Regions from separate parts of the Pseudoalteromonas sp. NZS127 genome, predicted to be linked through region 1. Evidence: predicted binding sites of a transcription regulator. Region 1 holds the regulator's gene; the other holds the start of a gene.
The links. The regulator FliA, encoded in region 1, starts transcription of late flagellar genes. The targets are predictions, from matches to a motif close to CTAAAGNTNNNNNNNNNNNNGCCGATA.
Positions count from the first base shown of each region.

Region 2: the regulator FliA is predicted to act here: its motif matches at 2,035-2,061, upstream of I6E78_RS15570 (VC2046/SO_2500 family protein).

Region 1 covers NZ_JADYWN010000002.1:304,802-314,777, reverse strand. The annotation lists gene flhB (flagellar biosynthesis protein FlhB) at 1-1,036, shown strand, start outside; gene flhA (flagellar biosynthesis protein FlhA) at 1,109-3,220, shown strand; gene flhF (flagellar biosynthesis protein FlhF) at 3,241-4,731, shown strand; gene I6E78_RS03350 (MinD/ParA family ATP-binding protein) at 4,724-5,584, shown strand; gene I6E78_RS03345 (RNA polymerase sigma factor FliA) at 5,611-6,321, shown strand; gene cheY (chemotaxis response regulator CheY) at 6,362-6,745, shown strand; gene I6E78_RS03335 (protein phosphatase CheZ) at 6,761-7,522, shown strand; gene I6E78_RS03330 (chemotaxis protein CheA) at 7,538-9,715, shown strand; gene I6E78_RS03325 (protein-glutamate methylesterase/protein-glutamine glutaminase) at 9,767-9,976, shown strand, end outside.
Region 2 covers NZ_JADYWN010000021.1:857-10,832, forward strand. The annotation lists gene I6E78_RS15560 (GGDEF domain-containing response regulator) at 1-575, opposite strand, end outside; gene I6E78_RS15565 (DUF6172 family protein) at 882-1,184, opposite strand; gene I6E78_RS15570 (VC2046/SO_2500 family protein) at 1,473-2,000, opposite strand; tRNA gene I6E78_RS15575 (tRNA-Tyr) at 2,113-2,197, shown strand; tRNA gene I6E78_RS15580 (tRNA-Tyr) at 2,247-2,331, shown strand; gene I6E78_RS15585 (M48 family metallopeptidase) at 2,408-3,094, opposite strand; gene I6E78_RS15590 (MHYT domain-containing protein) at 3,257-6,580, shown strand; gene I6E78_RS15595 (response regulator) at 6,584-7,579, shown strand; gene I6E78_RS15600 (VOC family protein) at 7,581-8,012, opposite strand; gene I6E78_RS15605 (HD domain-containing protein) at 7,999-8,658, opposite strand; gene I6E78_RS15610 (class I SAM-dependent methyltransferase) at 8,811-9,976, shown strand, end outside.

The sequences.
Region 1 (9,976 bases):
GTTGGGCACTATGTTTGTGCTTATTTTTTCGGCTATTTCGTTGCTCATGTACGGCCCCGAAATTGGTAAAGGTTTGTATAACGTAATGGGTAGAATGCTTAGCCTAAACCGTAACGAAACCTACGACACCACCAAAATGTTTGCTGTATGGGGCGAAGTGGCCGATGCGCTGATATTTCCTATGGCAATGTTTGTATTAATTATTGTATTAGCTGCTTTTATTGGTAACACCATGCTAGGTGGCTTTAATTTTAGTTGGCAAGCTGCTGCACCTAAAGCCAGTAAAATGTCGCCAGCTAAAGGCTTTAAACGTATGTTTGGCCCACAAGCTGGGGTGGAGCTGTTAAAGTCGCTGTTAAAGTTTGGTTTAGTTGCCAGTTTTGCAGTGTTTTTAATTAATACCTTTTTTGATGAAATACTGCACTTAAGTGTAGAAAGCGCCCCAGGTAATATTATTCATGCCTTAGAAATATTGGCTTGGATGTTTTTAGGCTTGTCTTGTACCTTAATTATTATTGCTGCGATTGATGCGCCGTTTCAAAGCTATAACCACAATAAACAACTTAAAATGACCCTTCAAGAAGTAAAAGACGAGTATAAAAACTCAGAGGGTGACCCACAAATAAAAGCGCGCATAAGGCAAACCCAGCGGCAAATGTCGCAAAAACGTATGATGCAAGATGTGCCCGATGCCGATGTTATTGTAACTAACCCTACCCATTACTCTGTGGCTTTAAAGTACGACACCGAACGCGCCGGAGCACCTATAGTAGTTGCCAAAGGAATTGATGAAATGGCAATGCAAATTCGTAAAATAGCGATTGGTAATGAAGTGCCTATTTTAGAATCGCCATCGCTTACTCGAGCACTTTATCATACTGCAGAAGTGGGGGAGCAAATCCCGGATCAATTATTTACCGCAGTTGCGCAAGTATTAGCTTATGTGTTTCAGCTTAAGCGCTTTAATAAAGGGCGCGGAAAACGCCCCACCAAACTTAATAAAAAACTGCCTATTCCTGACGATTATCAGTATTAATTTAAATAACCTATAACTTGGAATAGTTATTGCAATTTCACAGTAGTGTCAATTTTTTGAAATTGTAGGGTTATGGGATTTAAAGCGGTATTACAACAACTTAACAAAGATAAAAAAGAGTATGCCAAAGGCGTAGGTACACCATTAATGGTACTTGCTGCGCTGGGTATGGTCATTTTACCTCTTCCTCCGTTCCTGCTTGATATATTATTTTCTTTTAATATTGCCCTTGCTTTGGTGGTGTTACTGGTAACTGTATACACCATGAAACCACTTGAATTTGGTATGTTTCCGGCTGTGTTACTAATCGCCACTATTATGCGTTTGGCACTTAACGTTGCCAGCACCCGAGTAGTATTACTTGAGGGCCACAATGGTGGTGACTCTGCCGGTAAAGTAATTGAAGCCTTTGGCTCTGTGGTTATTGGTGGTAACTATGCGGTAGGTTTAGTGGTGTTTTTAATCTTGATTATCATAAACTTTGTGGTAATTACTAAAGGTGCTGGGCGTATTTCTGAAGTGTCGGCGCGCTTTACCCTTGACGCTATGCCGGGTAAACAAATGGCAATTGATGCCGACATGAATGCGGGCTTTATTAGCGCCGAGCAAGCCCGAGAGCGCCGTGAAGAAGTTACCCGCGAAGCCGACTTTTATGGTTCTATGGATGGTGCCAGTAAATTTGTTAAAGGCGATGCTATTGCCGGTATTGTTATATTAATTATTAATATTGTTGGTGGCTTATTTGTTGGCATGATCCAACACGATTTAAGCTTTGGCAGTGCCATGGAAATTTATACCTTGCTTACCATAGGTGATGGCTTAGTTGCACAACTTCCCTCATTATTACTCTCTATTGGTACTGCTATTGTTGTAACGCGTCAAAATGAGTCGCACAACATGGGCGATCAATTTAAGAAACAACTCGGTAACGAAAAGTCGTTATTTATTGCTTCAGGCATTTTAATTATTATGGGTTTAGTACCTGGTATGCCACACGTAGCGTTTTTAAGCTTGGGCGCATTATTAGGTTATTTAGCTTACTACACCCAACAAAACAAATTAAAAGTGGCAGCAGCACTTGCTGAGGAAACCGCTAATGGCAGCGCAGCAGGTACAGGCATTGCCAATAAGCAAGAGCAAAAAGAGTTAGGCTGGGACGATGTGCAGCAGGTTGATGTAATTGGTTTAGAGGTAGGTTACCGACTTATTCCATTGGTTGATCAATCCCAAGGTGGTGAATTGCTAAACCGCATTAAAGGCGTGCGTAAAAAGCTCTCTCAAGAATTAGGCTTTTTAGTGCCCCCGGTACATATACGCGACAACTTAGAGCTAGACCCAAATGCATACCGAATTACCTTAATGGGCGTATCAAGTGGCGAAGGCGAACTAAAACACGGCGACGAATTGGCAATTAATCCGGGGCAAGTATTTGGTCCTATAAAAGGGATTGAAACTAAAGATCCGGCTTTTGGTTTAGATGCTGTGTGGATCAAGCCTGATCAAAAAGATGAAGCGCAATCGCTTGGTTATACCGTGGTTGATTCGGCGACTGTGGTTGCCACTCATATTAGCCAATTGCTCACCAATAATGCGGCGTTATTATTAGGCCACGAAGAAGTACAAAACCTATTAGATATGCTAGCAAAAAGTCACCCAAGGTTAGTAGAAGGCTTGGTGCCTGATGTATTGCCATTAACTACCATAGTTAAAGTTTTACAAAATTTATTAAACGAAGGTGTAGCTATTCGCGATATGCGCTCAATAGTACAAACCCTTGTAGAGTATGGCCCGCGTAGCCAAGACCCAGATGTTTTAACCGCTGCGGTACGTATTTCACTGCGTCGATTAATAGTTCAAGATGCGGTCGGTATGTCTTCAGAAATCCCTGTCATAACCTTGGCGCCTGAGTTGGAACAGATGTTGCATCAGTCATTACAAAATGCAGGCGACGAAGGTGCCGGAATAGAGCCAGGACTTGCAGAGCGACTTCAAGTGTCATTAAACGAAGCGCATCAAAATCAAGAAATGGCCGGTGAACCTTCAATACTGTTAACGTCAGGAATGTTACGCACTGTGTTATCTCGTTTTGTTAAGTACACCATTCCAGGATTGCGAGTGATGTCTTATCAAGAGATACCAGACGAAAGGCAGATCAAGATTGTTAGCTCAGTAGGCCAACAATAAGATTTTAAAGGGGTTGAACCATGAAGATTAAACGTTTTTTTGCTAAAGATATGCGCACAGCACTTAAAGAAGTTAAAGATGAGCTAGGTGTTGATGCGGTTATTATGTCTAATAAAAAGCTCGCAAACGGCGTAGAAATTGTCGCAGCAGTTGATTATGACAAAGCAGCCCCTAAAGCCGCCGCGCCACAACAAAGTGCGCCGCTGCAGCAGCGTACGGCACATTCTGCCCACTCGCAAAGCATGCATAACTTTGTAAAACCAGAGCCACAGCGTGCTAGACCTGAGCCACAAGCAAAAGTAGCCGACAGCTTACAAGCATTATTAGAGCGCCAGTCGCCGCGTCCACGTTCAGCAGAATTGGCTTCAATGTTTTCGCAATCAGGTATAGATACCTCAGAGCATTATCAAGAGCCGGTCGCTAAACAACGCCCTACAAATATGTTTGCGCGTGAAGAAGCCGCGCAAGCACGCCCACAAACGCAAGCTGACAGCTTAGGTTTTGATGACCTAGACCGTGATTTTGATGAATTAGACACGCCAGTTGCGCAAACACACACGACTAAAAATACCGAAAGTGAAGCAATGAGCACAATGCGTGAAGAAATGAACGCAATTCGCCAGTTATTAGAGCACCAAGTGTCGGGTTTAATGCAGCAAGATATGGCGCGCCGTGACCCAACGCGCGCATGCATGATTGACCGCTTAGTAGGCATGGGAATCGATAAAGAAGTTGCTGAGCAAATGGCTTGTTTTGTACCTGAAGATGTTCCGCGTCAGCAGGGCTGGAAAGCGCTGTTAACTATGGTTGAAGATCAGATGCAAACCACGAATAATGAAATTTTGCGCCAAGGTGGTGTTTACGCATTAGTTGGCCCAACCGGTGTAGGTAAAACCACTACAGTGGCTAAGCTCGCGGCATTAGGTGCACAAAAATATGGTGCTGATAAAGTAGCGCTAATTACTACCGATACTTACAGAATTGGTGCTTACGAGCAGCTTGCAACATATGGCCGTATTATAGGCTGTGGGGTTAAACAAGTTAAAGATGCGAACGAACTGGCTGAAGTGTTATATCATTTACGTAACAAGCGCTTAGTACTTATAGATACCGCAGGTATGAGCCAACGTGATTTACGTTTAACTGAGCAGCTAAATACCTTAATGCGTAATCAGCGTGTGGATATTCGTAATTACTTAGTATTAAGTGCCACTGCGCAAATAAATGTGTTACAAGAAACCGTAAGACACTTTAAAAAAGTACAGTTAAGCGGTTGTATTTTCACTAAACTCGACGAATCATTAAGTTTAGGCGAGATAATTAGTATTGCGATTCAAAATCGCCTGCCAATAGGGTATCTTACTAATGGTCAACGAGTACCTGAAGATATTCGAGTTGCAAATGCAGAAAAACTAGTGAAAAAAGCTGAGCAATTATATTTAAAGAGAACAAAAGTACAACATTCACGACACCAATCAGTGGCGTCGAGCACAGTAGAGATGTATGATTAACACAGTATTAGATCAAGCAAGCGGCCTGCGTAAAATGAGCAAAAATAATAATAACGGCGTTAAGGTTATCGCCGTCACTGGCGGTAAAGGTGGCGTTGGAAAAACAAATGTATCGTTAAATACTGCGATCGCTTTAGGTCAGCAAGGCAATAGAGTGTTAGTGCTTGATGCCGATTTGGGTTTAGCCAATTGTGATGTAATGCTTGGACTACGTGTTGAGCGTAATTTATCGCATGTGTTATCTGGCGAATGTGAGCTTGATGAAATACTAGTAGAAGGCCCCGCTGGGATAAAAATAGTACCAGCGACTTCGGGTTCACAAAGTATGGTTGAGTTGTCGCCTGCAGAACATGCTGGGCTTATTCGTGCTTTTAGCGAACTCAATACTGATTTTGATATATTAGTTGTTGATACCGCTGCCGGTATATCGGATATGGTGCTGAGTTTTTCTCGCGCTGCACAAGATGTTTTGGTTGTGGTATGTGACGAGCCTACCTCAATAACCGATGCCTATGCACTGATCAAAGTATTAAGCCGCGAACATGGCGTGTATAAATTTAAAATTGTTGCCAACATGGTGCGTTCATTACGCGAAGGGCAAGAGTTATTTGCAAAGCTATCAAAGGTTACAGACCGATTTTTAGATATATCAATGGAGCTGGTTGCAACCGTTCCTTATGATGAAAATATGCGCAAAGCAACACGTCGTCAAAAAGTAATTGTTGAACTGTTTCCTAGTTCTCCAGCTGCACTTGCCTTTAAAACATTAGCAACAAGAATAACAAAGTGGCCAATACCGAACCAGCCTTCGGGTCATTTAGAATTTTTCATTGAGAAACTCGTTAACGGCTAACTATGACTACATTGGTGAATAGAGCTATGGGATATGAATCAACACAAAATTTAAATATGATTGTTGAAAAGCATGCTTCATTAGTAAAAAAAGTAGCATGTCATTTAATTGCTCGTTTACCCCCTAGTGTACAACTCGATGATTTAATTCAATCAGGAATGATAGGATTAATAGAGGCGTCAAAAAACTTTGATGCCACTAAAGGCGCTAGTTTTGAAACCTTTGCGGGTATTCGTATTCGGGGCGCTATGCTTGATGAAATGCGCCGTGGAGACTGGGCTCCTCGCTCAGTACATCGTAAAAGCCGCCAGGTTATAGAAGCTATTTCAGCATTAGAAAGCAGCCTGAATCGTGAACCTACAGACAGTGAAGTTGCCCAAAAGCTTGAAATTACACTAGAGCAATATCATCATATTTTAACCGATGTTAATTCCAGTAAAATCTTGGGAATAGAAGATTTAGGTATTGATGAGGATGTTATAACACCTGTTGGGCACGATTTAGCACTAGACAAACCCTTTAATAATGTTAAAAATGAAAGGTTTAATGAATCTTTATTAAGTGCAATTAAATCCCTACCAGAGCGAGATGCAATGGTGCTTTCGTTGTACTATAACGATGAAATGAATTTAAAAGAAATTGGACAGATACTCGATGTAAGTGAGTCGCGTGTAAGTCAGATACATGGTCAGGCGATGATTAAGCTAAAAGCAAAAATCAATGACTGGATAAATTAGAAGTAAGTAAATACAGGTTTAGGCCTCACTGGAGGATGTTTTGGATAAAAACATAAAAATTCTTGTTGTTGATGACTTTTCAACGATGAGACGTATTATTAAAAACCTATTGCGTGATTTAGGGTTTACCAATGTTTTAGAAGCAGATGATGGCTCAACTGCTTTACCTATGTTGCAAAATCAATCATTTGACTTTGTAGTAACAGATTGGAATATGCCGGGCATGCAAGGTATTGACTTGTTAAGAGCAATACGCGCAGATGACAAATTAAAGCATCTTCCGGTTTTAATGGTTACTGCAGAAGCTAAAAAAGAGCAAATTATTGCAGCAGCCCAAGCAGGTGTTAATGGTTATATTGTTAAGCCATTTACTGCGGGTACATTAAAAACTAAATTAGAAAAAGTGTTCGAACGCTTAGGTTAATAAGGGGAGAGGCTTATGTCAGCACCTGCTGCGCCTCAGATTACTTTAGAGCAAGCACGTCAGCTGGTCACTTTTTTAGAAAACGGTGAGCAACATAAAGCTGATCAGTTAATTTTAGAAACTGCCTCTCAAGAACAATCATATTTGTTTGCAGAAGTAGGTAAATTAACGCGCCAGTTGCACGAGTCTTTAAAGGGTTTTGAGCTTGACACCCGCATAACAGATTTAACCACTGATGCCATTCCGGATGCTAAAAAGCGACTTAACTATGTCATAGAAATGACAGAAAACGCCGCCAACAAAACCATGGATGCGGTTGAAGCGAGCCTGCCTTTAGCCCAGCAGTTAGCTGATGATATTTCGCATATCAAGCCAACCTGGGATCGGTTAATGAGCCGCGATCTTGAACTTGGTGAATTTAAAACATTGTGTCATAGCATTGATAAATTTATGAACAGCTCGCATCTTAAAACCGATGAGTTGCAAGTATTAATGACTAATGTGTTAATGGCTCAAGATTATCAGGATTTAACCGGACAAGTAATTCGCCGTGTTATTGAGCTGGTACGCGAAGTTGAAGAAAGTTTAATTCATCTGTTAACTGCGTTTGCAGCACAAGATGAAAACGATAACCAAGAGCAACAAAAAACAGAAAACTCGATTGCCGCACAAGCATTAGCAGGCCCAGAAGGCCCTATTATTGATAAAGAATCGCGTGATGATGTTGTATCTGATCAAGACGAAGTTGATGATCTTTTATCAAGTTTGGGCTTCTAATAGGAGAGTAACTGCATGAGCTTTGAAGTCGATGAAGATATATTACAAGATTTTTTAGTTGAAGCTGGAGAAATCCTTGAGCTTTTATCTGAACAATTAGTTGAACTGGAAAATAACCCAGAAGATACTGAATTATTGAACGCTATTTTTAGAGGCTTTCACACTGTTAAAGGTGGCGCGGGCTTTTTAGCGATGTCAGAGCTGGTAGATGCCTGTCATGGCGCAGAAAACGTGTTTGACTTACTGCGTCAAAAAGTGCGAACAGTTAACTCTGAGTTAATGGATGTTATACTTCAAGCACTTGATACTATTAACGAAATGTTTGCTACGATTAAAAATCGTGAGCAACCAGAGCCTGCCGATCCTCAGTTACTCGAAATATTACATAAATTAGGTTTACCGCCCACAGAAGAAGAGCTTGGTGGTGACACTATTGCGCCAGTAATAACGCAAGATGCTAATTTAGATGATGACCCTTTTGCATTTGATGAGTTGTTTGATGCACCCAGTGCAGCAACAAACGCTACAGCAAACGATGCGCATATTGATGAAATTAGCGAAGATGAATTCGAAAACTTACTTGACGAACTTCATGGCAAAGGTAAAGGCCCTGCAATAAAAGAGTCATTAAGTAATAGCAGCGACTTAAGTGGCGATATTACCGACGATGAATTTGATAGCTTATTAGATGAGCTTCACGGAGTAGGAAGTTTTGGTGCGGTAAATAAAACCCCAAAACCTCAAGCAGCTCAAAGTCCGGCTGCTAGCACTAACGATGATGAAATAAGTGACGATGAGTTTGAAGCTTTACTAGATGAGCTGCATGGCAAGGGAGCGGCGCCAAAATCTAAAGAAAGCGCGGCAACACCTGCACCTGTAAATAAAGTTACGGCTCCTAAAGCAGCTGTAGTTAAATCCTCACCAGTAGCAGTTGATAAAGTTAAGCAGCCACAAGCGGCTGTTGTAGCAGCAAGTGCTAATACCAATACCGCTGCGCCAGTTGCTAAAAAAGCGCCGCCTGCACAAGCTGAAACGACAGTAAGGGTTGATACTAAACGCCTTGATCAAATTATGAATATGGTGGGCGAGCTTGTATTAGTACGTAATCGTTTAGTGAGTTTAGCCACCAGTTCAGAAAGTGAATCTATGAGTAAAGCAATATCTAACTTAGATGTTGTTACAGCTGATTTGCAAGGCGCGGTAATGAAAACGCGAATGCAGCCAATCAAAAAAGTATTTGGCCGTTTTCCGCGTGTTGTTCGCGACTTAGCACGTACCTTAAATAAAGATATTAATTTATTGCTGGTTGGCGAAGAAACCGATTTAGATAAAAACCTAGTTGAGGCACTGGCCGATCCATTAGTGCATTTAGTACGTAACTCGGTTGATCATGGTATAGAAATGCCAGATGATCGTGAAGCTGCGGGTAAACCGAGAACAGGTACCGTTACGCTTTCTGCTTCGCAGCAGGGGGATCATATTTTGCTTACCATTAAAGATGATGGCGCAGGTATGGATGCTGAAAAACTAAAACAAATAGCAATTAAAAAAGGTGTGCTTGATCAAGAGCAAGCAAGCCGTTTGTCTAACACCGAAGCTTACAATCTGATATTTGCGCCAGGGTTTTCTACCAAAGAAGCAATATCTGATATTTCTGGTCGTGGTGTTGGCATGGATGTGGTTAAAACTAAAATCACCCAGTTAAATGGCTCGGTTAGCATAGAGTCAGAACTAGGTGTGGGCACTATACTTGAAATTAAAGTACCGTTAACTTTGGCTATTTTACCTACCTTAATGGTGGTAGTGAGTGAGCAAACATTTGCACTACCATTGGCAGGAGTAAGTGAAATATTTAACTTAGACCTTACTAAAACGAATGTGGTTGATGGTCAGTTAACTATTATTGTTCGTAAAAAAGCAGTGCCTTTATTTTATTTAGAGCATTGGCTAGTGAAAGGTGCCGATCGTACAAGCCGTAAAGCGCAAGGGCATGTGGTTATTGTGCAAATAGGTACACAACAAGTTGGCTTTGTGGTTGATTCGTTAATTGGTCAAGAAGAAGTGGTTATTAAGCCGTTAGACGCTTTATTACAAGGTACGCCTGGAATGGCAGGTGCCACTATTACTTCGGATGGTGGTATTGCACTTATATTAGATGTACCGAGTATGTTAAAACACTACGCAGGTAAATAATAAAGTAGACGTATACTTTATACGTCTACACAATAAAAATAAGAGAGCAAAATGGCCGTTAAAGTTTTAGTTGTTGATGATTCGAGCTTTTTTCGCCGTCGAGTGAGTGAGATTCTTGAATTAGATAGCGAGATTGAAGTAATTGGCTTTGCCGTAAATGGCCGAGATGCTGTAGAAAAAGCAGCTAGTTTACGTCCTGATATGATCACTATGGATGTAGAAATGCCGGTGTTGGATGGTATAAGTGCTGTAAAAGAAATT
Region 2 (9,976 bases), on a different contig from region 1:
ATATCGTTGTATTGCTTAAAGTAATCAATATCCATAAGTAATAAAGCATATTCTGTATTCTCTCTTAATGCACTCAATTGTATTTTATTAATATGAGTATCAAAATAACGACGGTTAAATACTTTAGTTAAGTCATCAAGAAACACTTTTTGACTTAATAAGTCATGTTGCAGCTTAATAGTTAAGTGCGCTCTTACTCTTCTGTATAAGGTTTCTGGGTTAATCGGTTTTTGAATAAAGTCTACCGCACCCGCTTCCCAGCAGTCCTCTTCTTGGTTTTCAAAGGAGGTAACAAATATAACGGGAATGTCTTGGGTTTGTGTCGTCGTTTTAAGTTTTAAACAGGTTTCTATACCGCATATGCCATCCATTGAAATATCCAGCAGTACGATATCGGGAGTATTAGATTTACATATTTCAACTGCTTCTTCACCGCTGTTGGCGGTGTTAACAATAAAGTGCTTTGATAATATTTTTTTCAGTACAATTATGCTAAGTAACTGATCATCAACAATGAGAACTTTTGAGGTTTTAAGGCTAAGTTTTAAATCGCTATCGGCATAATTTAATGGCATAAATACTACTGTTTTCTATAATTATCAACTAACACAGTATAATACAGTCTTATGTTATGCAAATGTATTAAAGTTGGGGTTTTAATCAAACTTACAACCAAATATAAAAATGGCGATACAGAGTTGTTGTTAATTGTTTTAGAGAATCACGGCCATAATTTTCAGGGTAATACTGAAAGTAAGCACTGCTTATAAGCTGCTTGTACTTGAATGCTCAAGGTTTAAATCGCGTTTGTATAAACGTACAAACAAAAAATGGGCCAATAGGCCCATTTTAAAAATTACGCAAATTACTTTATAAGCGTCTTATTCGTCGTCATCCAAATCTGGTTGTTGACGTTGAGCTGGGCGCGCTAATATTTCTACATAAAAAGAAGTTAAGCTTTGCTTTTCTATTTCGCTTATATGATTACTAAGCTCTGCAACGTGCACTACTTGTGCATCTTCAGCGGTATTACCAAACTTACAATCAAACGCCCAGTAATCAGCATCGAGTGGTAGAGTTTTGTTACGCTCTCTTTTCAAATATTTTTTCACTTCATGCTTTGCGGCGTCAACCATACGAGGATATTTGATTTTCTCGTGATTTAGCGTGAATATTTTCTTCATTACGTTCCTAATTACCTTGGTTTAATGATAACGGCATTTAATGTCATACCATTTGAGCCTATTATAGCAATTGCATTTAATTTTTGGATGCTTTTTTTATATTAAATCAATTATTAATCCATTAATAAAATAAAGTATCGCTAAAATGCGCTTAAGTGTAGAGAGTTAGCGGCTTTATATTACAGACAAGTAACTTAATAGTTAGAGTGATGGCGCAATCGTTTGCCAAGTTCTATTAATATGATTGGTTATTGCAATATCAAAGCAGTTACAGCGTACGCTTTATAATTAAGCGCTTACTAAATGCAATGGGTGGTGAAGCGCATCATTATTTAGGCTTTCGTAAAAGGCAGCAGCATCGAGTTGCGGGTTAGATAGTTGCGTTTGTGTGTTATTTATACGCCTGCGCACTGCTAATTCACAATTATCACGCACCTGAAGCGGAATATGGCTTACATCATCTCTTATAAACAATGGTTCAGGGTTTAAACAGTGATTTAATTTAATATCGCTCATTCCAGCGCGTTCCCCTGCTTGCATTAATAGTGAGGCGTTAAACTGCCCTATCAAGATATCAAACTTATCTGGCGCTAAAAGTTGCTTTGGACCTGCTCCTATTTGTTTGCGAAGGGTATCTTCGCCAACAGTTGAATCTTCAATTTCTGTTTTTGGTAAATGGAATTGGCTAAAATCGAGTGCATCATGAGATAGCATAGCGAGTAAAAGCGCAAACTCTCCTCGGCGCTTTTCATGCACACTTTTATTGAGTCGAGTGTTGAGCTGACTCTCTGTGATTAACAAATCACCGATTTGCATAGACTTTAGCCGATTGAAGTAAGTAATACCTATTTATCGGCTTTATTTCATTTTTCTTTAGCTTTTTTCTTTACTTAAATACGATGTTTGCTATTATCAGCGCCGTTGCATTGGAGGGGTTCCCGAGCGGCCAAAGGGATCAGACTGTAAATCTGACGGCTCAGCCTTCGCTGGTTCGAATCCAGCTCCCTCCACCACTTTTCTTACCGCTAAGTTAAGTGGGGCCAAATGTAACAAAATTAGTGTGGAGGGGTTCCCGAGCGGCCAAAGGGATCAGACTGTAAATCTGACGGCTCAGCCTTCGCTGGTTCGAATCCAGCTCCCTCCACCACTTTTCTACTTATTTTCTACTTATATAGTTACTACATTCCTTGTTAGTAATCTCCGTGTTTTTTCTTAGTTAAACATTAAAATACCCATTGTAAACTCATACCATATTGTTTTAGCCATAACGTACTTGCTTTATAGTCGGGACAAAATTGTGCTACGCGCTGCCAAAATGCTTTGCTATGATTTAAATGTCGTAAATGCGCCAGCTCATGCACTATTACATAATCAATAATGCTATGCGGTGCACCAATCAATAATAAGTTAAATGTTAACGCCCTTTTACTATTACAACTTCCCCATTTGCGTTTATAAACTGCAATATTTAAATCGTTAGGCAGCGCTTCTTGCATCTGCGTGCAAAAGTCATTAAGTCGCATTTCAATGTATGCGGTTAACTGCTCTTTTAAATACGCCTCTAAAAGTAATTGGTACTTTTGCTGCTGATGCTTAACACGAGCAGAAACGGTAATAAGCAGGCCATCTTGTTGGCGCTCCACTGTAGAGGTATTGCCTTGCTGAAACGTTAAATTAATTGCTTCTGAAAAAACCCAGATCTTTTTGTCCTTAAGTGGATACTGTTTTGTATCAACCAAAGTAAGCTGTTTTTGCAGCTGCGCCTCAACCCATGATTTTTTTTCTAATAACCAGTTATCGAGCACTTTTTTTTGTACGTGATGGGGGGCATATACCGTCACATTTTGATTATGCACTTTAATAGCAACGGTCTTTCGTCGGGTACTTTTTTTTAGTTGGTAGGCAAACAAATTAATCTCTCACACTATACTAGCTAGGGGCTACTTTTCGTCTAATGGTTAGTTAATGCCGTGTTGTTTATTTATAGCTTAATAAGCAATCATAAAATTAACGGTTTATTAATTAATTAATTCTATTAAACTACACGATTAAAATGCCTATTTAGAGCCGCCATGTTATCAGCTTTCTTTATTACTGACCAAGATCCTAGTTTAATTATAAACGGGGTTTACGATCCTCTCTTGGTTTCTCTTTCAGTTTTAATAGTGATATTTGCCGCTTTTTTTACTACAAAGCTCATTGATTTAGCTAAAAAAACTACTTTCCCAAGCTATCAACGTTTAGCTACTGTAACCGCTGCAGCTGTTTTTTCTGCGGGTATTTGGAGCATGCATTTTATTGGTATGTTAGCTTTTTCTTTGTGTACTAACATTAAATATAACCCAACTATTACCTTACTCTCTTTTATACCGGCATTTTTGGCATGCCAATATGCTGTATCTATACTGGTAAAAAGTAATGGTAACTTTAAAGTATTAGCTATTTGCTCAGTATTATTAGGCTCGGGTATTGGCACTATGCATTACAGTGGTATGGCGGCGATGGAGCTTGCGCCTATGCTACGGTATGACCCAGTTATGTTTGGGTTGTCTATTTTAATGGCCGTTGCCCTATCGTTTATAGCTTTATATAGCCGCTTTAATCTTGAAAGAATTTTCCCTCGGTTATCACAGTTACAAATTCGTTCAACCAGCGCCGTTATATTAGGCTTTGCTGTTACTGGTATGCATTATATGGGTATGGCAGCAACCCGTTTTGTAGCAACTTCTCCTCTTATTTACGCAGACGAAAATGCGTCTGCTGGGCTTACATTTGTTGCAATTGCGGTTGCCACTGCAACTGTTGCAATAACCAGCGTGGTTGCTGTAATTAATGGCATGGTACGCTATAAACTGCTACTTGAAGAAAAGTCAGCCGACGAGTCGCGGTTAAACGCCATATTAGAAACAGCAATAGATGGCATTGTGACTATTGATCATCAAGGTATTATTTTAAGCTTTAATGATGCTGCGAGTAAGATTTTAGGTTGGCGAGAACATGAATTACAAGGTAAAAGTGTACAGATTCTTTTAAATGATAATAACGCTCTAAACAATGCGTCATCATCTGGTGATATGACTCTTGATCTAAGCGCTATTATAGGCATAAACCGCGATACTTTTGCTAAACATAAAGATAACCATTTGATCCCTGTGCGCCTTGGTATTGGACAAGTGACGCAAACTGGGCAACCGCCTTTGTATGTTGGCTTTATTACTGACTTAACGCAGCAACGAGCGCTACAAAAAACGGTTGTTGAAAATGAGCAAAAATATCGCTCATTAATGCAAAATATGCCAGGCGTTGCCTTTAGATGTAAATTCGATACTAACTACACCATGCTATTTGTTAGCCCAAGTATATTGGATTTAACTGGCTATACACCAGATGAATTTATTGAGCAACACATTGAGTTTACAGACCTGATTTTAAAGTCTGATCAACAAATGATTATTACCACGCTCACTAATGCCGTTACCGAAAAGCGTCAATACTCTGTTGAATATAGAATTCGCCATCGCAACGGCGCAACTGTATGGGTATTAGAGAAAGGTAGTTTTGACTTTAATAATACCGATGTTGCACAGTGGATTGATGGTGTACTTGTTGATATTACTGAGCGCAAAGAGTATGAAGCAAAATTAGAGCACGCTAAACTGCAAGCAGAAGAAGCTGCCAATGCTAAGCAATCTTTTATGGCAAATATGAGCCATGAAATACGCACCCCTATGAATGCAATTATTGGCTTTAGCGATCTGCTAATGGATACACCGCTAAGTAAAGAGCAGCAAAAGCACCTTGTTACGGTTAATAGCGCAGCACGCTCTTTGCTGCGGCTGCTTAATGAGATTCTCGACTCTGCAAAGTTAGAACGAGGAAAGCTAACCATTGAGCCTGTGCATTTTAATTTAAAGCCCGTTATCGACAGTATTATTTCAACTTTTTGGTTAGAAGCTAAAAAGAAAAACCTTAATTTAACGCTTAATATTAATAAATCAGTTAGCACCGCATACTACGGTGATCCCGACCGCCTTAGGCAAATACTTACAAACCTTATTGGTAACGCTATTAAATTTACTGAGCAAGGCGCTGTTACTGTTACCGTAAGTACCACACAAAATAATCACCTATTTTTTGAAGTACAAGATACAGGCATTGGTATTGCTAAAGATCGTATTAAAGCGGTTTTTCAGCCTTTTGTGCAAGCCGATGGCACGACCACACGTCGATTTGGTGGCACAGGTTTAGGCACAACAATAAGTAAACAATTAGTAGAGCTTATGCATGGCTCAATTGATTTAGTGAGTGAAGTTGATAAAGGCAGCTGCTTTTACTTCTCATTACCTTTTACTGTTGGTGATGAAAATAAAATAGATTATTTTGAAGGCCTACATACCGAACTACCTCCGCTTAGAATATTAGTGGTTGATGATATAGAACAAAATACAGAGCTACTTTCTATATTACTTTCGCGAGATCAACACACAGTAACCACTGCAAGTAATGGCTTAAAAGCCATTGAGGCGTTTAATCAACAAGACTTTGATGTCATTTTAATGGACATTCACATGCCTGAATGTGACGGTATTGAGGCCACCATTAAAATTCGTGCATTGGAGCAACTAAAACAAATAAAATTTACGCCTATTATTGCCTTAACAGCCAGCGTGTTACAGCAAGATAAACTAACCGCTAAAAATGCAGGCATGAATGGGTTTGCTAATAAGCCGGTTGATATCAACCAACTGAATCAAGAAATAGCACTGGTGCTTGGACTTGGCTTAGCAAAAGAAACATTAATTGCGCAAACCGACCCCGATGCCAAGCACATAGATTTTGAAAAAGGGTTAGCTTTGTGGGGCTCTAAATGTAAACAGCTTACCGAAATTACTAAATTTGTTAATACCAACGAAAAGCAATTTATAAGCTTATTTAAGCTGCAACTAAGCGATATTAAAAGTGTTTATACGCTTATTCACACTTTAAAAGGCGTGGCTGGTAATTTAGGGTTATTAACCTTAATGACACTGTTAACGCGTTTAGAGAACGCTGACGATGAAGCTGCGCTAACCAGCGTTTTGGCAGATATAAAAACTGAATTGGCGCTTATCGGCCAATTATTAGCAAGCACTATATGTAAAGAGCCCGCCAAACTTATCGACAATGCTGAGCCGTTATCAACAGCTGAGCTAATAGAAATTTGCCAAGAACTCTATGCTGATGCACAAAATGCCGAACTTAATGATGATCTTCTCGATCAGTTACAACGTAAATGTATAGCATCAGTACAAGTAGATATAGATGAAATAGCCAGTGCCTTTGATGAATTCGACTTTGATAACGCGCAAGTTAAATTAGCAAATTTACTTAAAAAGTTAACCCTAAAGGAGAATTAATTAATGGATTTTATTCTAGATAAGCCCCGCATATTAATTGTTGACGACGAGCCTGCAAACTTAAAAGTAATGCGCGAGGTGCTTGGTAATCAATATAGAATGTCGTTTGCTAAATCGGGCGCTGCCGCTATAGCATTACTTGAAAAAGAACTACCAAAGCTAATTTTACTCGATATTATGATGCCTGATATGAATGGCTTTGAAGTATGCCAAATTGTTAAAGCTAACCCTGCAACATCGCATATCCCTATTATTTTTGTTACTGCGCTAAGTGATGAAAGTGATGAATTTAAAGGTTTTGAACTAGGCGCTGTAGACTATATAACCAAACCCATTAGCCCTGCTATTGTACGGGCACGTGTTAAAACTCACCTGTCGTTAGTGCAAGCTGAGCAGCTAAAACAAGCTCATGTCGATTTAGTACAGCGTTTAGGTCGTGCTGCAGAATATAAAGACACCGATACCGGTGAGCATATTATACGTATGAGTCAATACAGCAAAGTACTTGCATTGGCGCTGGGTATGGATGAGCAACACGCCGAATTATTACGCCAAGCAGCCCCTATGCACGATGTAGGTAAAATAGGTATTCCGGATGCCATTTTGCTAAAACCCGGAAAGTTAACTGCCGATGAGTTTACCCACATGAAAGAGCACGCTTTAATTGGTGCACAAATTTTAGCAAATTCATCATCGCCACTATTACAACTGGCGCATGTGCTGGCAATTGAACATCATGAAAAGTGGGATGGTACTGGCTACCCCAATGGCCTAAAAGGAGAAGCCATATCGCTGGAAGGGCGTATTGTTGCCATTGCCGATGTATTTGATGCACTTACCTCAAAACGCCCCTATAAAGAGCCTTGGAGCATAGAGCAAACTCTAGAACATATGCAACAACAAGCCGGTAAACACTTCGACCCGCAATTGGTTGAGCTATTTATTGGCAAAATTGACGATATTATTGCCATAAAAAATGCTCATCAGGAGCGATTTTAATTTAGCTCTTTTTGGCTGTATGCGAGCCTAATAATACCTGCGGATACACAGTTTTAATCTGCGTATAGTCATGAGAGGTAATTTCATGGCTATTTCCACTGTTATCTTTAAAATAAATTGAAAACGTAACGCCGTGATCAGCTAATACTGTTTTAATATTTAGGTGTTCAAAATGCTCAAGCCATGCAATAAATTGCTCCCCAGTGGCTAAAAAAGCAATGCCTTTACTACGTCCCTGTGCAGTAAATAACGCTAAACGCGTGGTAGCATTTGCATCTTCAAGGGTTAATGGCCCTTTGCCATCTTCATTCCAAAAGGCGAGCGCTTCAACCACACTAAAACCTAAAACACGCTCATACCATTTAACCGCTTGCGCTAAATCATCCACATTTAAATGACAATGATCAATCCCAGCTAGCTTAGGTATACTCACGCTGCTCTCCTATTTCAGACTTTAGTTGCTCTAAAAAGTCATGCATATACTCAGTACGTCTTAGTGCTTCGGCCTTAGCCGAGGGAGTATTCATGCTTTGAGCTATGTGTAATAACTTAATAAAAAAATGATCAAGCGTGTATTTTTTATCATCTGCTTCGCGTTGTAGGCAAAATGGGTCATCCGGGTTATATAGTAATCGACTTATTGAGCCACCTACTTTCATGCAGCGGCTTATACCAATCGCGCCTAGTGCATCCATTCTGTCTGCGTCTTGCACTATTTGTGCTTCTACTGAGTTCACTTTAATATTGGCGCTAAAGCTATGCGCCGCTATTGCATGATGAATTTGAGTAAATAATTGCGCGTCGTAATTAATAGAAGCTAAAAAAGCAATCGCTTTATCGGCGGCCATAGTAGAGGCTTTAGCCCTATCTGGGTGGTTTTTAGCCACGGCTACACAGTCGTGTAACCATGCAGCCGGGAGCACTACCTTCATATTAGCTTGCTCTGCATCGCACAATTTAATAGCAACCCGAACTACGCGTTCAATATGGGTTATATCATGCGCCACATCGGCATGAATTAGTGTGGTAATAAAGGCTCTGCACTGTAAATTGAGCTGCTGCAGCTCAGGGCTTAACATTATGTCTGTCACAACGTGTTCCAAATACCTAATTAACATATTGAATTAGCCATACTTTACCGCGATTTATGGGCTCCATGCAAAACATTCATTGTATGTTGCCCTTGCCTTGACTAAAATACAGCGCTTATTTATTACTACTGAGAAGCTTTATGACATCTGCCGTTTACCTGCAAGCTGGCCGCGATAAATCATTAAAAAGAAAACACCCTTGGTTATTTTCCAAAGCCATCAAAAAAATTAAAGGTAAACCAGGCCTAGGTGACACAGTTACTATTCACGACAGTGAAGGTAAATTTTTAGCAACAGCAGCTTATAGCCCACATTCACAAATTCGTGCCCGTGTTTGGAGCTTTGACGAAAAAGAAGTTATTGATCAACACTTTTTTGAACGCCGCCTACGTCGTGCACTAGAAGCCCGTAGCCAAGTAATCGAAGAAGGTGGTTTAACTGGCTTTAGACTCTGCGCCGCAGAATCAGATTTTTTACCCGGCGTTACCATAGATAAGTTTGACAACGTATTAGTGTGTCAATTACTTAGCGCGGGTGCTGAGCGTCATAAAGGTGAAATTGTTGGCGCGTTAATGGCTATATTCCCTGGTATGAGCATTTACGAGCGCTCAGATGTAGAAGTGCGTACCAAAGAAGGCCTTGAGCCAATTAAAGGGGCATTATGGGGCAATGAACCAACTGCCCCAGTACTCATTGCAGAAAATGGCTTTAAAATTGAAGTTGATATTATTGATGGCCATAAAACCGGCTTTTATTTAGATCAACGCGATAGCCGCGCTGCACTTGAACGCTTTTCTAAAGACAAAACCGTATTAAACTGCTTTAGCTACACGGGTACATTTTCGTTGTATGCCCTACGTGGCGGCTGTAAACACGTAACTAATGTGGATGTATCGCAGCCAGCCCTCGATACAGCTAAGCGCAATGTTGAGCATAACAACCTTGATTTAGATAAGGTTGATTTTGTCAAACAAGATGTATTTAAGTTACTGCGTCAATACCGCGAAGACGGTGTATTGTTTGACACTATAGTAATGGATCCGCCAAAGTTTGCCGACAACAAAGCACAACTTACTGGTGCGTGTCGTGGCTATAAAGATATAAACATGATTGCTATGCAAATATTAAAACCAGGTGGCACCTTATTAACCTTCTCGTGTTCGGGCTTAATGGAGCAAAACTTGTTTCAAAAAGTGGTGGCTGATGCAGCCCTTGATGCTGGTAAAGACTTACTTATTATGGAGCGTTTAAACCAAGCCGCCGATCACCCTATTGCGGGTAGTTACCCTGAAGGTTTTTACTTAAA